DNA from 2 places in the Amaricoccus sp. genome. Region 1 is predicted to be linked to the other one. Evidence: riboswitches for the same ligand, from Rfam matches in the RefSeq annotation. Region 1 holds a riboswitch; the other holds the start of a gene.
The links. A riboswitch is a leader RNA that binds a small molecule or an ion and turns the genes downstream of it on or off. The one in region 1 is predicted to bind thiamine pyrophosphate.
Positions count from the first base shown of each region.

Region 2: it holds a riboswitch for thiamine pyrophosphate, as region 1 does, so the genes downstream of both, thiB (thiamine ABC transporter substrate binding subunit) here and thiC (phosphomethylpyrimidine synthase ThiC) in region 1, are expected to answer to the same signal.

Region 1 is NZ_DAIUBO010000066.1:2,963-11,736, forward strand. It holds gene V7050_RS08475 (nucleoside deaminase) at 1-306, shown strand, start outside; gene V7050_RS08480 (Bug family tripartite tricarboxylate transporter substrate binding protein) at 592-1,566, opposite strand; gene V7050_RS08485 (tripartite tricarboxylate transporter permease) at 1,563-3,098, opposite strand; gene V7050_RS08490 (tripartite tricarboxylate transporter TctB family protein) at 3,098-3,595, opposite strand; gene uraD (2-oxo-4-hydroxy-4-carboxy-5-ureidoimidazoline decarboxylase) at 3,627-4,142, opposite strand; gene V7050_RS08500 (ABC transporter substrate-binding protein) at 4,479-5,492, shown strand; gene V7050_RS08505 (LysR family transcriptional regulator) at 5,533-6,462, opposite strand; gene V7050_RS08510 (hydroxyisourate hydrolase) at 6,622-6,999, shown strand; gene V7050_RS08515 (cupin domain-containing protein) at 7,144-7,554, opposite strand; TPP riboswitch at 7,739-7,858, shown strand; gene thiC (phosphomethylpyrimidine synthase ThiC) at 7,945-8,774, shown strand, end outside.
Region 2 is NZ_DAIUBO010000017.1:19,678-28,451, reverse strand. It holds gene V7050_RS03175 (thiamine/thiamine pyrophosphate ABC transporter permease ThiP) at 1-1,164, opposite strand, end outside; gene thiB (thiamine ABC transporter substrate binding subunit) at 1,140-2,132, opposite strand; TPP riboswitch at 2,172-2,277, opposite strand; gene V7050_RS03165 (hypothetical protein) at 2,582-2,791, shown strand; gene aroC (chorismate synthase) at 2,911-4,011, shown strand; gene V7050_RS03155 (lipid-binding SYLF domain-containing protein) at 4,093-4,650, shown strand; gene V7050_RS03150 (transporter) at 4,787-5,584, shown strand; gene V7050_RS03145 (class I SAM-dependent RNA methyltransferase) at 5,588-6,811, opposite strand; gene V7050_RS03140 (VOC family protein) at 6,893-7,375, shown strand; gene V7050_RS03135 (TlyA family RNA methyltransferase) at 7,372-8,118, opposite strand; gene V7050_RS03130 (hypothetical protein) at 8,212-8,774, shown strand, end outside.

The DNA of each region.
Region 1 (8,774 bases):
CGCGGTTGCGATCTCTACACCAGCTGCGAGCCCTGCGCGCTCTGCGTTGCGGCCATGGAAATCGCCGGCATCGCGCGGCTCTACTACGCGGCGAACCTGGCGCAATCCAACGCGGCGCTGGAACAGTTGCCGCAGGAACAGCGGTTTCCGATCGATTCCGAGCATGTGCGGCGGGAATCCGGCCGGAGCTTGCAGGAACGCTCGATGCCCTCGGAACAGGCCCATGCCGCCGAGGCGGTCAGGGTCCTGACCGACTGGGCCGAACGCGCCCGCCGGCGGGCCTCAGCGGCAGGGCGCGCTACCTGAAGGACCGCCCGCGGCGCGGGGCATCTGGACCATCGTTTCAGGAGCTCGCTCCCTCTCCTTCGACCGACCCGCAGTTGCGACGAGGGCAACGCCCGGCCCGGAGCTTGGGCGAACGGGACCCCGGTGCCGAATGCGATCCCCCGGCAGGGGCCACCGGCCTGAAACGATTGCGGCCCCCGGGGCATCATCCGCTGCCCCGAGGGTCGCGACACGATCCGACCTTGGGGAAATGCAGCGGCCGCCTATGCTGCGGGGTGGGGGGCGGCCGCTGCTGTGCGGATCACGTCATTCCTTGATGCCGGCGGCCTCGATCAGCGGGGCCCAGACCTCGATCTGCTTGGCGACGAAATCGGTGTATTCCTCGGAAGACATGGCGGTATGGGTGATGCCGAGTTCGGTCAGCCGGGCCACGACCTCGGGGTCGGAAAAGATCGCCAGCACGGTGTCGTGGATGGTCTGGGTCATCTCCGGGTCCATCCCGGCGGGACCGGAGAGACCGACCCAGTTCTCCAGCACCACGTCATAGCCCTGCTCGAGGAAGGTCGGCACCTCCGGGGCCTCCGGGTTGCGCTCGGGCGAGGCGATGGCGATGGCGACGGCCTCGTTGTCCTCGATCATCTCGGTGTTCTGGACGACCATGTCGTAGAAGGTGTCCAGCACGCCGGCGCGGAAATCCTGGATCGCCGGCGTGCTGCCCTGATAGGGCACATGGATCGATTCGGTCCCGAGCGCCCTGTCGACGGCGACGCCGAGGATATGCGAGATCGTCCCGACCCCGCTGGAACCGTAGGCCAGCGGGTTTTCCTTGGACGCGGCGATATATTCATCGACCGTGGTGATCCCCGAGGAGGGCTGCACGAAAAGGCCGGGCGAGGAGGCGCCGATATAGGCGATATGGGTGAAATCGCCCATCGTGTCGTAGGGGATGCTGGCGAACCGCGTCGGCGCGATGGTGAAGGGCGCGTTGTTCGACAGGATCAGCGTGGTCCCGTCCGGTTCCTGCTGCGCCACGTAGTCGGCCGCGACCGTGCCGGCGGCGCCGGGGCGGTTGTCGACCACGGCCTTCTGGCCGTAGTCGGTGTCCAGATGCTGTGCCAGGAGCCGGGCGGCCAGGTCGCTGGTGCCGCCGGGCGGGAAGGTGACGACGATGCGCACCGGCTCGCTGCTCCAGCTTCCGGGCTCGGCGGAAGCCATCGGGGCGGTCGCGAGGGCGAGTGCCGCGGCACCTGCGCCCAGCAGGGTTCTGCGGTTCAGTTTCATGTCTTGGGTTCCTCCAGTTGGGTCTGTTCTGCCGCCGTTCGGGCAAGGCGGCGGTTCCTGTGGGTGCTGTAGATGCCGTAGACGGCGATGGCGAAGGTGATCCCGATGAGCGTGGCGCTGATCGGGCGTTCCAGGAACACCATGGGATCGCCACGCGACAAGAGCATCGAGCGGCGCAGTTGTTCCTCCATCAGCGGGCCCAGCACGAAGCCCAGCAGCAGCGGCGCGGGTTCGAAGCGGTAGAGCCGCATCACGTAGCCCGCAGCCCCGATCACCAGCGTCAGCCAGACGTCGAAGACGTTGTTGTTCAGGCTGTAGACGCCCATGCAGATCAGCACGATGATCGTCGGATACATGTATTTGTAGGGGATGCGCAGCAGCCGCACCCACATGCCGATCAGCGGCAGGTTCAGAACCAGCAGCATGATGTTGCCGACCAGGAAGCTGGCGACCAGACCCCAGAACATGTCCGGCTCTTCCACCAGCAGGCGCGGCCCCGGCGTGATGCCATAGATCATCAGCGCGCCGATCACGATGGCCATCGGCGGGCTGCCGGGAACGCCCAGGGTCAGGGTCGGGATGAAGGCGGTCTGCGTGGCGGAGTTGTTGGCCGCCTCGGGCACGGCGACGCCGGGAACCACGCCGGTCCCGAATTTGGCGCGCTGCGGCGAGACCCGCTTTTCTAGCGCATAGGCCAGGGCCGCCGCGATGGTCTGGCCGGTGCCGGGCAGGGCGCCGATGAAGGAGCCGATGGCGCCGCCGCGCAGGATGGGGCCGGGCAGGGACTTCCAGTCTTCCTTGCTCGGATAGAAGTTGTTGTAGTCGAGCTTCTGCGCGACGCCTCCGCCGCTGTTCGAGCGGATCGAGGCGATCAGCTCGGTCACGCCGAAGAGCCCCATGGCGACGACGACGATATGCACGCCATCGCGCAGTTCCGGGATGCCCATGGTGAAGCGCAGCTCGCCCGTGGTCAGGTCGACGCCGATCGTGCCCAGCATCAGGCCGGTGACGACCATGGCGATGCCCTTGAGCGCGCCGCCGTTGCTGACCGCCGAGGCGGCGATCAGGCCCAGCAGGATGACGGCGAAATATTCCGGCGGCCCGAAGGACAGCGCCAGTTGCGCCAGCGAGGGCGACAGCACGGCGATCACGACCATGCCGATCATGCCGCCCCCGAACGAGGCGATCGCGGTCGAAAACAGCGCCACGCCGGCGCGTCCCTTCTTGGCCAGCTGATAGCCCTCGATGGCGGTAATCGAGGCGGCCGGCGTGCCTGGCACATTCATCAGGATCGAGGCTGTCGAGCCACCGTATTCGGCGCCGTAGAAGACGCCCGCGATCATCACCAGGGCGGGCGTCGGATCCAGATAGAAGGTCAGCGGCAGGATCATGGCGATGGCCGCCATGGAGCCGATGCCCGGCAGCACGCCGATGAAGGTGCCGAGGAACACCCCGATGAAGCAATACATGAGGTTGGCGGGTTCCAGGACCACCAGGAGCCCGTGACCGAAGCTAGTCAGAATATCCATCATCAGAGCCCCACGAATGGTTTGAACGGGAGGTTCAGCAGCTCGATGAACAGGCCCCAGCAGGCGAGGGACACGATGACACCGAGGATCGCCTTGCCGCGCATCGGCAGGTTGCGGTCGGGCAGGCTCGCCACCACGATGGTCAGGAAGGTGGCCGGCACCAGGCCGAGGCGGTTCGCGGTCGTGGCGAAGACCGCCAGGGCGCCGCAGATGGCCAGAAAGGCGATCCAGTCGGGAGATTCGACCTCCGTATCGCCGCGCCGTTCCTCGATGCAGATGAACACGGCGAGGATGGCGAGGACGAGGCCGGTCAGGAACGGAAAGGCGCCGGTGCCCAATCGGGTCGGCACCCCCAGTCCCAGGCGCACGCCGCCGATCATGAAGATCGCGCTGAGCGCCAGCAGCAGCAGACCGCCCACCTCGCCGCCCCAACTATGGCCGAGGCGAGCGGCGGCGACACTCGGCTCGGTGATTCCGGATTTCTCGGGTTCTGGTATCATGGCGTGGTTCCGTTCTGGTTGTCGGCGGGGTTCAGGCTTCGTCGCTGCCGAACGCGGCCTGCACGCGGGCGGCGCTAACCGCCGTGATCTGGCCGATCGCGGCTTCGAGCTCCGAGTCGCGGTCATTCGCCAGCCGGGTTCGGAATTCCTGCAGGACACTCTCCATGTCCTTGTGGCGCACCAGGGCGGTGATGAAGGGGAAGCCGTATTTGTCGTTGTAGCGCGCGTTCAGCTCCGCAAGATCCTCCCGGTGCTCGGCGTCGCGCGCCGTCAGGTTCAGCCGGCCTTGTTCGGCCTGCGATTCCGCGGTCATGGCCAGCGGATTGTCCGGCGCCAGCTCGGGATGGGCGCGAAAGAGCGCCACCTGCGCGGCCTCGTCCAGCTCGCGAAGCGCCGCTCCGATCGCATGCGAGAGATCCTCCGCGGTCCGGAACGGGCGACGCGCCGCGACTTTCGCCGCGATCTGGGGTGCCCGCTCGATCAGCGGAGTGACCATTGCAACGGCCGCTTCGTGATCGGCCTGATTGAGATCGCTGAGTTTGCCCATCGTCACATTTCGCCTGTCGCCTTCCCGAATAGCCTAGGGGTGAATCCTGTTGCGGGCTATAGAATAATAATGACGCAGCTGTTCTTCCTATTAGAACGATGTCCCGACAGGCGCTTGCGACGAGTGTGATCGAGGGGCCGCGGCAATGCCCCTTCAATGCGGCATGGCTCCTCGGCAGGCCGGGTCCATCCGTTCTGAATAAGTGAACGAATGGCAAATATCTTTGACATTGTTTGAAACGAATTGCCGTGAGACTGTGCCTGCGACAGCAAGGAAAGACGTCGCATTCCCCACCCGGTCGTGGCCGCGCCGCGATGGATTCAAAGGAACTCAGCTATGACAAACGAGAGTGGCACCACCACGGCACAAGCGTCGCGGACGGCGTTGCTGCCGGTCCGCTTCATTCTCAACACCTTCTATTCGGGCCCGCAGGCCTGGTTCTTCCTCGCCGCCGACAACGGGCATTTCCGGGACGAGAGGCTCGATGTGCAATTCACCGAGGGCACCTCGCTGGCGCGGGCCGTCGAAACCATGACATCCGGCGATTTCGATGCCGGCTACGGCGACCTCAACGAGCTGATCCGCATGAAGGCCGAGGGCAAGCTGCCGGCGCCGGTCGCGGTGATGACCATCCACAACCGCCCGCCCTATACGATCGCCGTGCGCAGCGACGGGCCGGTCGAGACCGCCGCCGACCTGGCCGGCAAGCGGCTGGTCTCGCATCCCCAGGACGCCGCGCTGCTGCTCTTCCCGGAATTCTGCCGGGCCACCGGTCTCGATCCCGAGAGCGTCGACATCACCATTTCCGAGCTGACCCATGTCGAGCTCTCCGCGCAGATGATGAACGGCGAATGGGACGGCATCTTCGGTTTCGTGAACACCATCAATTCGCAGGCCATCGAGGCCGGGATCGACCCGTTCACCGCCCTGCATCACTTGACCTGGCACGAGCATGTCCCCGACCTCTACGGCGGTGCGCTGATGGTCACGCATGATTTCCTGAACGCCCATCCCGGGGCGGTCGCCGGCCTCGTGCGGGCGATCAACCGCGGGCTGAAGGACACCGTGGCCGATATCGACGCCGCCATCGAGGCGGTCGCCCGCCGCAATCCGCAGATCGACCGCAAGGCCAATCGCGAGCGGCTGACCGGGACGCTGGCGCTGGAAATGGGCCATCCCGACGGTTTTGCCGACGGCCTGGGCGATGCCGACGACGCGAGGCTAGAGGGGATCGCCCGGCTGATCGTCGAGACCAAGGGCTATGCCGGCGCGCCGCCGCAGCCGCGCGAGATCTTCCGGCGCGACTTCCTGCCGCCGATGGCGGACCGCGCCCGTCCTCCGGCCCGCTGAGCGGCCGGGGCCACGGCCCCGTCGGTCCCGGGCCGGCCGGTCAGCCGGCCGGCTTGCCGGCGACCACCTGATGCTCCAGGATCTCGACCGCGATGGCGATGATCTTCTGGGTGGTGGCGGAGGCCGGGATCAGCGCGTTGGAGATCACGCTGAAGGATTGCTGGAACATGTCCTTGTCGTTGATGGGCACGAAGCGCAGCAGGCCCTGATGCAGTTCCGCCGCGGCGTCCACCTCAGAGGTCGCGGCGATGAACTGTCCCGACAGGACCAGCAGTTTCATCAGCTGGATGGAATTGACCTGGACGCTCTGCACCGCCGCGTTGAAGATCCAGCCGTGATGCGCCTCCATCAGGCGGCGGATCGACAGCGCCGCGCTCTGCACGGCGATCGGGTAGGTGACGAATTCCTTCAGGCTGATGCTGTCCATCCGCGCGACGGGATGATCGGGGATGGCGAGGCAGCCCAGCGGGAACTTGCGCGACCAATGGACGATCAGATCGTCGTCGGGCCATGCGTTCACCACCGCCGCCAGATCGTAATCGCCGTTCAGCACGCCCTTGACCGCGTGGTCGGGGCTGGTGGTGGTGATCTCGGCATGGACATGGGGAAAGCGCCCGGCGATCTCGCGCGCGAATTCCAGCGCGAACCCGTTCACCATCCCGTCCATGCAGGCGATGCGGATATGGCCATATTCGATGCCGCGCTGGGTGATGAGCGTCGACCAGAGCCGGGTATTGTCCAGCCGCCAGTCCCGCGCGAGGTCCAGGAACATCTGCCCGGAGGGCGTCACCACCATGCCATGGGCGCTGCGCTCGAACAGCATCTCGCCCAGCGCGTCCTCCAGGGCCTTGATCTGCCGGTGAATGGCCGAGGCCGAGATGCCGATCTCGCGCGAGGCGGCCTGGATCGACCCGAGCTGGGCCACCCGTTCGAGATATTGCAGCGATCGCGGCACAAGCTGAATCGACATTTCGGCATTCCTACCTCGGGCGCGGCGCCGGTGCCGCCGGCGCATCCTAGCAGCGCATTCGATCCTTTGGAATGCGTGGTGAATTTATCTGCCATGGAGCGAAACGCTCCGGCATGCCACCCTGACCCCGACCCCTGACGATTCACAAGGAGAGCCCTCTTGTCCATCGATCCCGAACAGAAGGCCGGCGGCATCTCGGTCCATGCCGTCGACATCGCCCGCGGCGTCCCCGCCTCCGGCCTGGGCGTGCGCCTCTTCCTGCTGGGCGCCGAAAGGGTCGAGATCGCCTCCGGCAATTGCTCGGACGGCGGGTTGCTGCAGCACCCGGTCATGGACGGGGCCGGCGTGCAGCGCGGCGTCTACGAGGCCGAATTCGATGTCGGCGACTATTACCGCGCGAACGGCGTCGCGATCCCGGATCCCTCGTTTCTGGACGTGGCGATCTTCCGCTTCGGCATCGACAAGCTGGCCGAGCATTTCCACCTCCCCTTCAAGTTCACCCCCTGGGGCTTCTCGCTGTTCCGCGGTGGCGCCTGAGCGGAGAGGACCAGGCTCGGCGAACCGGCGTGGGCGTGGCACTGCCTTGCGCCGGTTCGTTGGCCGGGGCGTACGGATTTGTCACCTGCCAAATCCGCGAGGGGAAGGTGGCGCCATGGAGGGCGAACTGCCGGTCCGAAGCAATCACCCTGAGACCGCCTGACCGCCCCCCGACCCCGGTATCCAGCGCCGGGTCACCCCGGGACTATCGTCATACCGCGCCTCGAAGATGGGCGAGGCGAGGACGGCCAGCATATGCAATTCGCCGCTCCCGGCATTGCGGAAGCCGTGGCGGCTTCCCGCCGGTATCAGGGCCGATTGACCCGCTCTTGCCAGGACCCTTTCCCCGCCCGTCCAGATCTCGGCCTCGCCCGACAGCACCGTGAGGACCTCCTCGACCCGGTGCCAATGGGTCGGGGCGCCGAGCCCCGGCGCGCACCATTGCTCGAAGACCGACAGAGCCGAGGCGCCGGTCAGCGCCGAGACGCGCATGCGCGTCGAAACGCCCGGACGCCAGTCCTCGCGGGCTTGGCTGGCATGATCGATCAGCGTCACGGCACATCTCCCCTCCTGCAGGCGGCAAAGGGCCGCGCCTGGCGATCAGATTACGCCCCAGCGGTTCGATCCGCGATCCCGTCGTGCCGGCGCCCGTCGATGCCGGCAAGCGCGGGGTCACGGAAGCGGGCCTTCCCGGCGCGAAACCGGCGATTGACATCCCGCGCGCCACTTCGCACTCTCCGACTCTCACCAGGGGTGTCCCGACAAGGGGCTGAGATTCTGCTGGGCCGCGAGGCAGCGCAGGGACCCGACGAACCTGATCCAGTTCATACTGGCGTAGGGATGGTGCGGATGCCTCGCCGGTCGCGCGACCGATCCTTTCAGGGGCGTCCTCCTTCCTTCCGGTCAGAGCTGGGTCTCCGATGCGATGACGCGAGGGGCCTCGACATGACTTCCGAACCGAACCTGACGGTCACGACCGGACCGCTGCCCGCCTCGAGCAAGGTGTTCCGGCAGGGCCAGCTCCACCCCGGCATCCGCGTGCCCATGCGCGAGATCGCCCTGCACCCGAGCGCCGGGGAGCCGCTGGTCACGGTCTACGATTCCTCCGGCCCCTATACCGACCCGGCCGCCGAGATCGCCATCGCGCGCGGCCTGCCGCGCCTGCGGGAGGACTGGATCGCCGCGCGCGGCGACGTGGTGGCCTACGAGGGGCGGCGCGTAAAGCCCGGGGACAACGGCTTCGTCTTCGGGGACAGGCTCACCCCCGAATTCCCCGTCCGCCACCGCCCGCTGCGCGCCCGCGCCGGCGGGGCCGTCACCCAGCTCGCCTATGCGCGCGCCGGGATCGTCACCCCGGAGATGGAATTCGTCGCCATCCGCGAGAACCTCGGGCGCGGCGCCGCGAAGGCGGCGCTCGACCGCGACGGCGAGGGCTTCGGCGCCGCCATCCCCGATTTCGTCACCCCGGAATTCGTGCGCGACGAGGTGGCGCGCGGCCGGGCGATCATCCCGGCCAATGTCAACCATCCGGAATCGGAACCGATGATCATCGGGCGGAACTTCCTGGTGAAGATCAACGCCAATATCGGCAATTCCGCGGTCACCTCGTCGATGGCCGAGGAGGTCGAGAAGATGGTCTGGGCGACCCGCTGGGGCGGCGACACGGTGATGGACCTCTCCACCGGTCGCAACATCCACAACATCCGGGAATGGATCCTGCGCAATTCGCCCGTGCCGATCGGCACCGTGCCGCTCTACCAGGCGCTCGAGAAGGT
Region 2 (8,774 bases), on a different contig from region 1:
GAGCGGGCGGATGGCGATGAAGATCCCGGTGCCGATCACGAAGGGCGAGGCGGCGAGCGCGAGCAGCGCGAAGCCCTCGATCGCCCGGCCGCCACCGCGGGCGCGGCGCGCGTCGATCAGGGCGGCGAGTGCGGCGCCGAGCGCGAGCGCGAGTGCGGCGGAGACGAGCGCGACCCCGAGGCTGCGCGCCGCGGCCGGCCAGACCGCCGCGGGCAGGCCGGCGGCGAGCGCCAGGAGGCCGCGCGCGGGGACCGCCGCCAGCGGCAGGCCGACGAAGAGCGCGAGCGCGCCGAGCACCATGGCGTCGAGCGCGCGCAGGCCAGGGCTCTCGGCGTCCCAGCGGCGCACGGCGCCCCCCAGCGAGGCGCCGAAATCGGCCTCCGCGGCGAAGCGCAGCGCCAGCGCCGCGACCGCGGCACAGAGCCCGAACTGGATCAGCGCCAGCCAGGCGGCGCGGCCGAGGTCGAAGTCGAAGCGCAGCGCCTGGTAGATGGCGAGCTCCACCGTCGTCGCCCGCGGCCCGCCGCCGAGGGTCAGCGCGACCGCGAAGGAGGTCATGCAGAGCAGGAACACCAGCACGAAGGCACCGGGCAGCACGCTGCGCAGCATCGGCGCCTCGATGCGCCGGGCGACGTCGCCGGGCGCGAGGCCGAGCTGGGCGGCGAGGCGAAAATGCTCGGGCGGGATCGCGAGCCAGCCCTGGAGCACCAGCCGCGTGCAGAGCGGGAGGTTGAAGAAGACATGCGCCAGCACCACGCCGGTCAGCCCGTAGATGTCGAGCCCCGGCGCGCCGAGGCTCTCCAGCGCCCGGCTCGCCAGCCCGGCCCGGCCCCAGATCGCCAGCAGGCCGAAGACGGCGACGATCGCCGGCAGAAGGAACGGCGCCCCGGTCAGGGCGATCAGCGCGGTGCGGCCGGGAAAGCGGCGCCGCGCCAGCGCGCGGGCCGCGGGCACGGCGAGCGCGGTGCTGAGCACGGCCGAGAGGAAGGCCTGGGTCAGCGTGAAGCGCAGCGCCGCCCATTCCGCGGGGCCGAGCGCCCGGCCCGGCTCGGCGCGGGCGAGCAGGACCGCGACGCTGCCGAGCGTGAGTGCTGCGACCAGCGCCAGCGCCAGCCCGCCGACGGCGAGGCGCAGGAGGCCTAGCGGCTGAGGGCTTCGAGCCATGCGCCGACCGCCGGGTCGCGCAGCGCCCGCGCCTCCTCGGGGGAGAAGAGCAATGCCTTGTCCGGCCGGGGCAGATCCGCGAAGCCCTCCGGCAGCCCGGCCTCGGGCAGCCTGGCGGGATACATCCAGTTGGTCGTCGGGATCACCCCCTGGAAGCCGTCGGTCAGCATGAAGTCGAGGAAGGCGCGCGCCAGCTCCGGCTGGTCGCTCGAGGCGGTGACGCCGGCCACCTCGACCTGCATGTAATGGCCCTCGGAGAAGATCGCGGCCGCCTTGGCGGGATCGCCTTCGGCGATGGCGTGATAGGCCGGCGAGGTGGTATAGGCGAGCGCCATGTCGACCTCGCCGTTGAGGAACAGCCCGTAGCCTTCCGACCAGCCCGGGGCCACGGTGACGATGCGCTCGGCGAGCCCGGCCCAGATCTCCGGGGCGCGTTCGCCGTAAGCCGCCTCGACCCACATCACCAGCCCGAGGCCCGGGGTGGAGCTGCGCGGATCGAGGATGACGATCTCCGCATCCGAGGCGATCAGCGCCTCGAAGCTCGAGGGCGGCTCCGGCATCCGCTCGCGGTCGTGGACGAAGGCGAAATAGCTCCAGTCGTAGGGCAGGAAGTAGGGATCGTCCCAGGCGACGGGCAGGTCGAGCTCCGGCACGTCGCGCCCGTGCGGCGCGAAGAGCCCGGTGGCGGCGGCCTCGGCGGTGAGGTTGGTGTCGAGGCCGAGCACGATGTCGGCCTCGCTGTGCTCCCCCTCCAGCCGCAGCCGCGAGAGCAGCGCCGCGCCGTCGCCGGCGCCGACGAAGCGCAGGCTGCAATCGCAGATCGCCTCGAAATTCGCCGCGATCGCCGGGCCGGGGCCCCATTCGGCGACGAAGCTCTCGTAGGTATAGACCACCAGCTCCGGCTTGTCCTGGGCGGCGAGCGGCCCGGCGGCGAGCGCGAGCGCGGCGGCGATGAGCCCCTTCGGCATGGTATCCTCCCTCGCTGGCGGCGAAGGCGGGCAATGCGGGCTGACACATCGCGCCTTCCCTCCGCCGGCATGATCCGGTTCAGGTTCGACGGGTCGCGCGAACGCATCTCAGCCCGGCCGATGCCGGACCCCCCGAGGCCGCACGCAGGATAGGCCGGTAGCCGTCAGGCGCAAGCGGATTCGCGGCGGCACCGCGGGGCGAGGGCAGCGCCCGACCCGGGCGGAATCGAAACGCCCGCGTCCCGCCGAAGGCACGCCTTCGGCGGGACGGGAGCGGGGCGTTCAAGCTGGCAGCGCCCGGAGCTCAGGTCGAGTTCGACACCAAGCTCGTCGCGGTCTTGGTGCGCGAGGCCGAGCGCAAGGCCACCGAGCGCCGTTTCTAGGGCGCGGTCCATTCCGTCGGCATGGTGGCGCGGAAGCCGGGGGCGCCCAATCTTACGAACCTGCGCATGGATCCCTTCGAGCGGGCCCGCGAGGAGAACGCGATGGGGTTCCAGCGCTGGTATCTCGAGCACATGTTCGCCATCGCCCCGGCCACGGCCTTCGTGGGCAACTGGCTGCAGAGCTTCCAGGACTTCCCGCCGCGCCAGAAGCCGGGCAGCTTCAACCTCAGCAACGTCATGGACGAGCTCACCGCCGGCTCGCCGGGCAGCCAGTGACGCGGGCCTGATCTCCGGGGCGGGGCCGGCGCATGGCTCCGCCCGCTCCCGCGGCATCAGGCTTTCCTTCGCCGCCGCGCTGGGCTAGGCGGGTCGCCAGACCGGAGATCCCGCGCCCCATGTCCATGAACAGCTTCGGCCATCTCTTCCGCGTCACCACCTGGGGCGAGAGCCACGGGCCGGCGCTGGGCTGCGTGGTGGACGGCTGCCCGCCGGGCGTGCCGCTCGCGGAGTCCGACATCCAGCCCTGGCTCGACGCGCGCCGGCCCGGCCAGAGCCGCTTCACCACCCAGCGCCAGGAGGCCGACCGGGTCGAGATCCTCTCGGGCACCTTCGAGGGGGTCACCACCGGCACGCCGATCGCGCTCCAGATCCGCAACACCGACCAGCGCTCGAAGGACTACGGCGACATCGCGGCGAAGTTCCGCCCCGGCCATGCCGACATCACCTATCACCTGAAATACGGGCTGCGCGACTACCGCGGCGGCGGGCGGTCGAGCGCCCGCGAGACCGCCGCACGGGTCGCCGCCGGCGGGGTGGCGCGGCGGGTGCTGGCAGAGCTGGTGCCGGGGCTCGCGGTGCGCGGCGCGCTGGTGCAGGTCGGCGACCGGGCGATCGACCGCACCGCCTGGGACTGGGAGGCGGTGCCGCGCAATCCCTTCTGGTGCCCCGATGCCGGGGCCGCGGAGGCCTGGGCCGGTTATCTCGACGGGCTGCGAAAGTCCGGCAATTCGGTCGGCGCGATCGTCGAGGTCCAGGCGGCCGGCGTGCCCGCCGGCCTCGGCGCGCCGGTCTATGCCAAGCTCGACACCGAGATCGCCGCGGCGCTGATGTCGATCAACGCGGTCAAGGGCGTGGAGATCGGCGCGGGCTTCGCCTCGGCGGCGCTGACCGGCTCCGAGAACGCCGACGAGATCTTCATGGGCGACGCGGGCCCGCGCTATTCCTCGAACCATGCCGGCGGCATCCTCGGCGGCATCTCCACCGGGCAGGACATCGTGGCGCGCTTCGCGGTCAAGCCGACCTCGTCGATCCTGACGCCGCGGCGGACCGTCACCACCGCCGGCGCGGAGACCGAGATCGTCACCAAGGGCCGCCACGACCCCTGCGTCGGCATCCGCGCGGTGCCGGTGGGCGAGGCGATGCTGGCCTGCGTGCTGCTAGACCAGCTGCTCCTCGACCGCGGCCAGACCGGCAGCGTGCGGGGCAGGATCGGGTGATCGCTTTGCGCTGGCCCGGCGGGGGCCAGGTGCGCTAGGAAGCGGGTGGCGTCGAAAAGGCCGGAACAGGGGATCGCGACGATGACCGGATGGATGCGGAACTGGATGCTGGCGGCGTGTCTCGGCGCGGCCGCGGTCCTTGCCACGGCGGCGGCGCAGGCGGCGAGCCGGACCGAGATCGACACCCGGGCGGATCTGGTGCTCAACCGCCTGCTTTCGGAATCCGCGACCGCGCAGGCCGTGGACGCGAAGGCGGTCGCGGTGCTGATCTTTCCCGACATCGTCAAGGCGGGCTTCGGGCTCGGCGGTCAGTACGGCGAGGGCGTGCTGCGACGGGGCGGCGCGTCGGTGGCCTATTACAACATCGCCTCGGCCTCGTTCGGATTTCAGGCCGGGGCGCAATCCTACGGGCAGGTGATCTATTTCATGACCGAGGAGGCGCTGCGCCAGCTCGAGACAGCCAAGGGCTTCGTGCTCGGCGCGGATGCCAATGTCGCGGTGGTGAACACGGGCGCCAATGTCGACGTGAATTCCGGCACCCTGCAGGACCCGATCATCGCCTTCGTCACCGACCAGAAGGGCCTGATGGCCGGGGTAACCCTGGAGGGCTCGAAGATCAGCCGGATCGATCCGAAATAGCGAAAGTCCGGCTCGGCACCGGGCCGAGGCAGCACGCGACGGCAATTCCCCGGGCGGATCCCGCCTGCCGACGCGACCTTGCGGTTCCCGGAGCCGCATGCAAACTGAGTCAAGCCGCCACTCGGAGAGCCGCACAATGACCCGGAGCACGCTGCTTGCCGCCGTCCTCGCCGCCCTGGCGCCGGCCGCCTTCGCCCAGTCCGATCAAGCCGATCTGGCCAAGAAGCTCTCCAACCCGGTCGCGAGCCTGATCAGCGTCCCGTTCCAGTACAATTACAACGACGGCTTCGGCCTGGACGGCGACGGGCACCAGTCCTATGTCAACATCCAGCCGGTGATCCCGTTCTCGATCAGCCCCAACTGGAACGTCATCTCGCGCACAATCCTGCCCGTGGTCTGGCAGGACGGCGTCGTCCCCGACGAGGGATCGCAGTCCGGCTTTGGCAACACGACTCAGAGCTTCTTCTTCTCGCCGAAGCAGCCGACGAGCTTCGGGCTGATCTGGGGTGTCGGCCCTGCCTTCCAGGTGCCCACGGCGACCGACGGCATCGCTGCCAACCAATGGGGCGCCGGCGTCACCGGCGTCGCCCTCAGACAATCGGGCGGCTGGACCTACGGGGGGCTCGCCAATCACATCTGGTCGGTCACCGGCAACAGCAGGGACGGCGACCTCTCCGCGACCTTCCTGCAGCCTTTCCTCAGCTACACGACGGCCAAGGCGACGTCCTTCACGGTCAACTCCGAATCCACCTACGACTGGGAGAACGACCAGTGGTCGGTTCCGATCAACTTCATGGTCGCGCAGATGTTCAAGCCCGGCAACCAGCCGCTCCAGCTCCAGGTCGGCGCACGCTACTGGGCCGAGTCGCCCGATTACGGCCCCGACGGCTGGGGCGCCCGCGCGGCGCTGGTCCTGCTCTTCCCCAAGGGCTGAGCCTCAGCGGCTGAAACGCGCCGCCAGCTCCACATGGCCCGACCAGCGGAACTGGTCGACGGGCTGCACCCAGTCGAGCCGATAGCCGCCCGCCACGAGGATCGTCGCGTCCCGCGCGAAGCTCGCCGGATTGCACGAGACCGCCGCGATCCGCGGCACCGCCGAGGCCGCCAGCGCTTGCGCCTGCGCCTCGGCCCCGGCGCGGGGCGGGTCGAAGGCGACCCCGTCGAAACGCGCGAGTTCCGCCGCCAGCATCGGACGGCGGAAGAGGTCGCGGACCTCGGTCGTGACCCGGCGGAGCCCGGGCGCCCCCCGCCAGCCGGCATCGAGCGCGGCGAGCATCGCGGGCTCGGCCTCCACCGCATGGACCTCGGCGACCTCCGCCAGCGGCAGGGCGAAGGTGCCGCAGCCGGCGAAGAGATCCGCGACCCGCCGGGCGGGACCGAGGCATTCGTGGACCGCCGCGACCAGCGCCGCCGCACCTTCCCGCGTGGCCTGGAGGAAGGCGCCGGGGGGTGGGACCACCCGCGCGGCACCCATGGGTTGCAGGGGCGGCCGGCGCTGGGCGATCGGCTCGCCCTCCCAGGCGAGACGGGCGACGGCGGCGGCATCGGCATGGCCGAGGAAATCCGCCACCGCCTCCCCGGAGGGCCGCCGCCCCCCGACGCCGTCGATGTCGAGCCCGGCGGGGCTCTCGGTGACGGTGAAGCGCACTTCGCCCGAGCGCGAGGCGGCGGCGCGGGTCAGCACCGCGAGCGCCGGCAGGATCGCGAGGATCGCCGGGACGACCAGATGGCATTCCAGGACGGCGACCAGGTCTTCCGAGCGCCGGCCATGGAACCCCACCACCGCGCCCTTGCGCGTGCGGCGGCCGGCGAACACCGCGCGACGCCGCGAGCGCGGCGGCGAGATCAGCACCGGCCGGATCTCGGCGGCCAGCCCCCGGGCGGCCAGCGCGCGGACGATGGTCTCGGCCTTCCAGCCGGCGAGGAAGGCATCCGTGCCATGCTGCAGGGCGCAGCCGCCGCAGGCGCCGAAATGCCGGCAGACCGGGGCGACGCGCTCCGGCGAGGGGGCGAGGATCTCGACCGGCGCCATGCGCCCCTCCGCGACCGGCCCGCGCACCCGCTCGCCGGGCAGGGTGAAGGCGGCGCGGATCCCGCCCGAAAGGCCGTCGCCCTCGCGGCCGAGGCGGTCGATGGTGATCTCGGGCCTGCTGTCGTCCATGGTGTCTGCGAAGTTTCGCCTGTCGCGGCGGCTGGGCCGGGATTACGGTGCCGCGGAGCACGCAGCAAGGGAAGGCGCGCGATGTCCTATTCCATTCCGCCCGGCACCAGGATCGGGCATGTGCATCTCAAGGTGGCCGATCTCGACCGGGCGGCGGCCTTCTATTGTGGCGTGCTGGGCTTCGAGGTGCAGGCGCGCTACGGCGACCAGGCGCTCTTCGTCTCGGCAGGCGGCTACCATCACCACATCGGGCTCAACACCTGGGAGAGCCGGGGCGGCACCCCGCCGCCGCCGGGCCACACCGGCCTCTACCACACCGCCATCCTCTACCCGACCCGCCGCGATCTCGCGCAGGCGCTGCGCCGGGTGCAGGCGGCGGGGATCGCGCTCGCCGGCGCCTCCGACCACGGGGTCTCCGAGGCGCTCTATCTCGACGATCCCGACGGCAACGGCGTGGAGCTCTACCGCGACCGCCCGCCGGAGGAATGGCCGCGCGACGCCCAGGGCAGGATCGCCATGGTCACGCGGCGGCTCGACCTGGCCGGGCTCCTGGCCGAGGCCTAGCCGGGCTTCCGCGCCGCGATCAGGTATTCGGCATTGCCGTCCCCGCCCGCGATCGGGCTCGCCGCCTCGCCCTGCACCGCCCAGCCGGCGCCGACGAGGAAATCGCGCACCCCGGCGCGCGCCGCGGCGACGGCACCGGCGTCGCGCACGATCCCGCCCTTGCCCACATGGGCCGGGCCGACCTCGAACTGCGGCTTGATCAGCGCGACCAGCGTGGCGCCGGGCCGCGCCAGTGCCAGCGCCGGCGGCAGCGCCTTGGACAGCGCGATGAAGGCGAGATCGGCGGTGATCCAGTCCGGCGGCGGCACATGCGCGGCGGTCAGGTCGCGCGCATTCAACCCCTCGATCAGCCGCACCCGCGGATCGCCGCGGAGCCGCGCCGCCATCTGGCCGTGGCCGACGTCGACCGCCCAGACCTCGGCCGCGCCCGCCTCGAGCAGGACTTCCGTGAAGCCGCCGGTGGAGGCCCCGAGGTCGAGCGCGATCCCACCGGCGGGGTCGAGCGCGAAGGTGGCGAGCGCATGGGCGAGCTTGAGCGCGGCGCGCGAGACATAGGGAACCGGGTCATGGGTCAGCGCGAGGGATGCATCCGGCGGAACCGGTGTCGAGGGCCTGCGGGTGGGTCGTCCCGCGACGGTCACGACCCCGGCTGCGATGAGCGCCCGGGCGCGGGCGCGGCTGGGGGCGAGGCCGGCGGCGACCAGGGCCGCATCGAGGCGCAGTTTCGGAAGCATCCGTCCCATGTGCCGCAGATTGCGCGGAATGCCTAGTAGCGCGCATTGACAAGACGAACCCGGTGGCCGCCATGTTGTTCGACGCGGGGGGGAGAGACGGGAATGAACGATGCAGACAACGGGACTGCGAAGGCCACGGCCGAAGCCGACAAGCTGACTGCGGAAGCGGCCAAGCTGAGGGCGGAGGCGGAAGCCGCCAGAAGCAAGGCCGAGGCCGAAGTCACAAAGCTCGTGGCCGAGGCCGCGAAGATCGACACGGAAGCGCGCAAGCTTGAGGCCGACGCAGAAATCGCGCGCTGGAAGGCGCTCGTTCCCGATTTCGGGGCGATCGAGTCGGGGAAGATCACCGTTCCGGAGGGACGGATCGGCCGTTCCGCGATCCTGGGGCAGATGGCACTCGAGGATGCCGCGCGGAAGCTCGAACCGAAGATCGGTCTCGGGTCCCGCGACGTCGTTCTGGTGACCAGCGAGGTCGACCTCGCCTCGACCGGGGCCGCCTATCTCGAAGTCAAGACGGCGAGCGATTCGGTGATCGCGCGGGCCAGGGAGGTGACCGGGAAGGCGAACAAGGGCGCGGACCCCGGAGATCCGAAAACCGACCTGGCCTTCGCCCCCGGCCTGCTCGGCGTCGGTGCAGCAGCGGTTGCGGCGCTGCCGGGCATCCT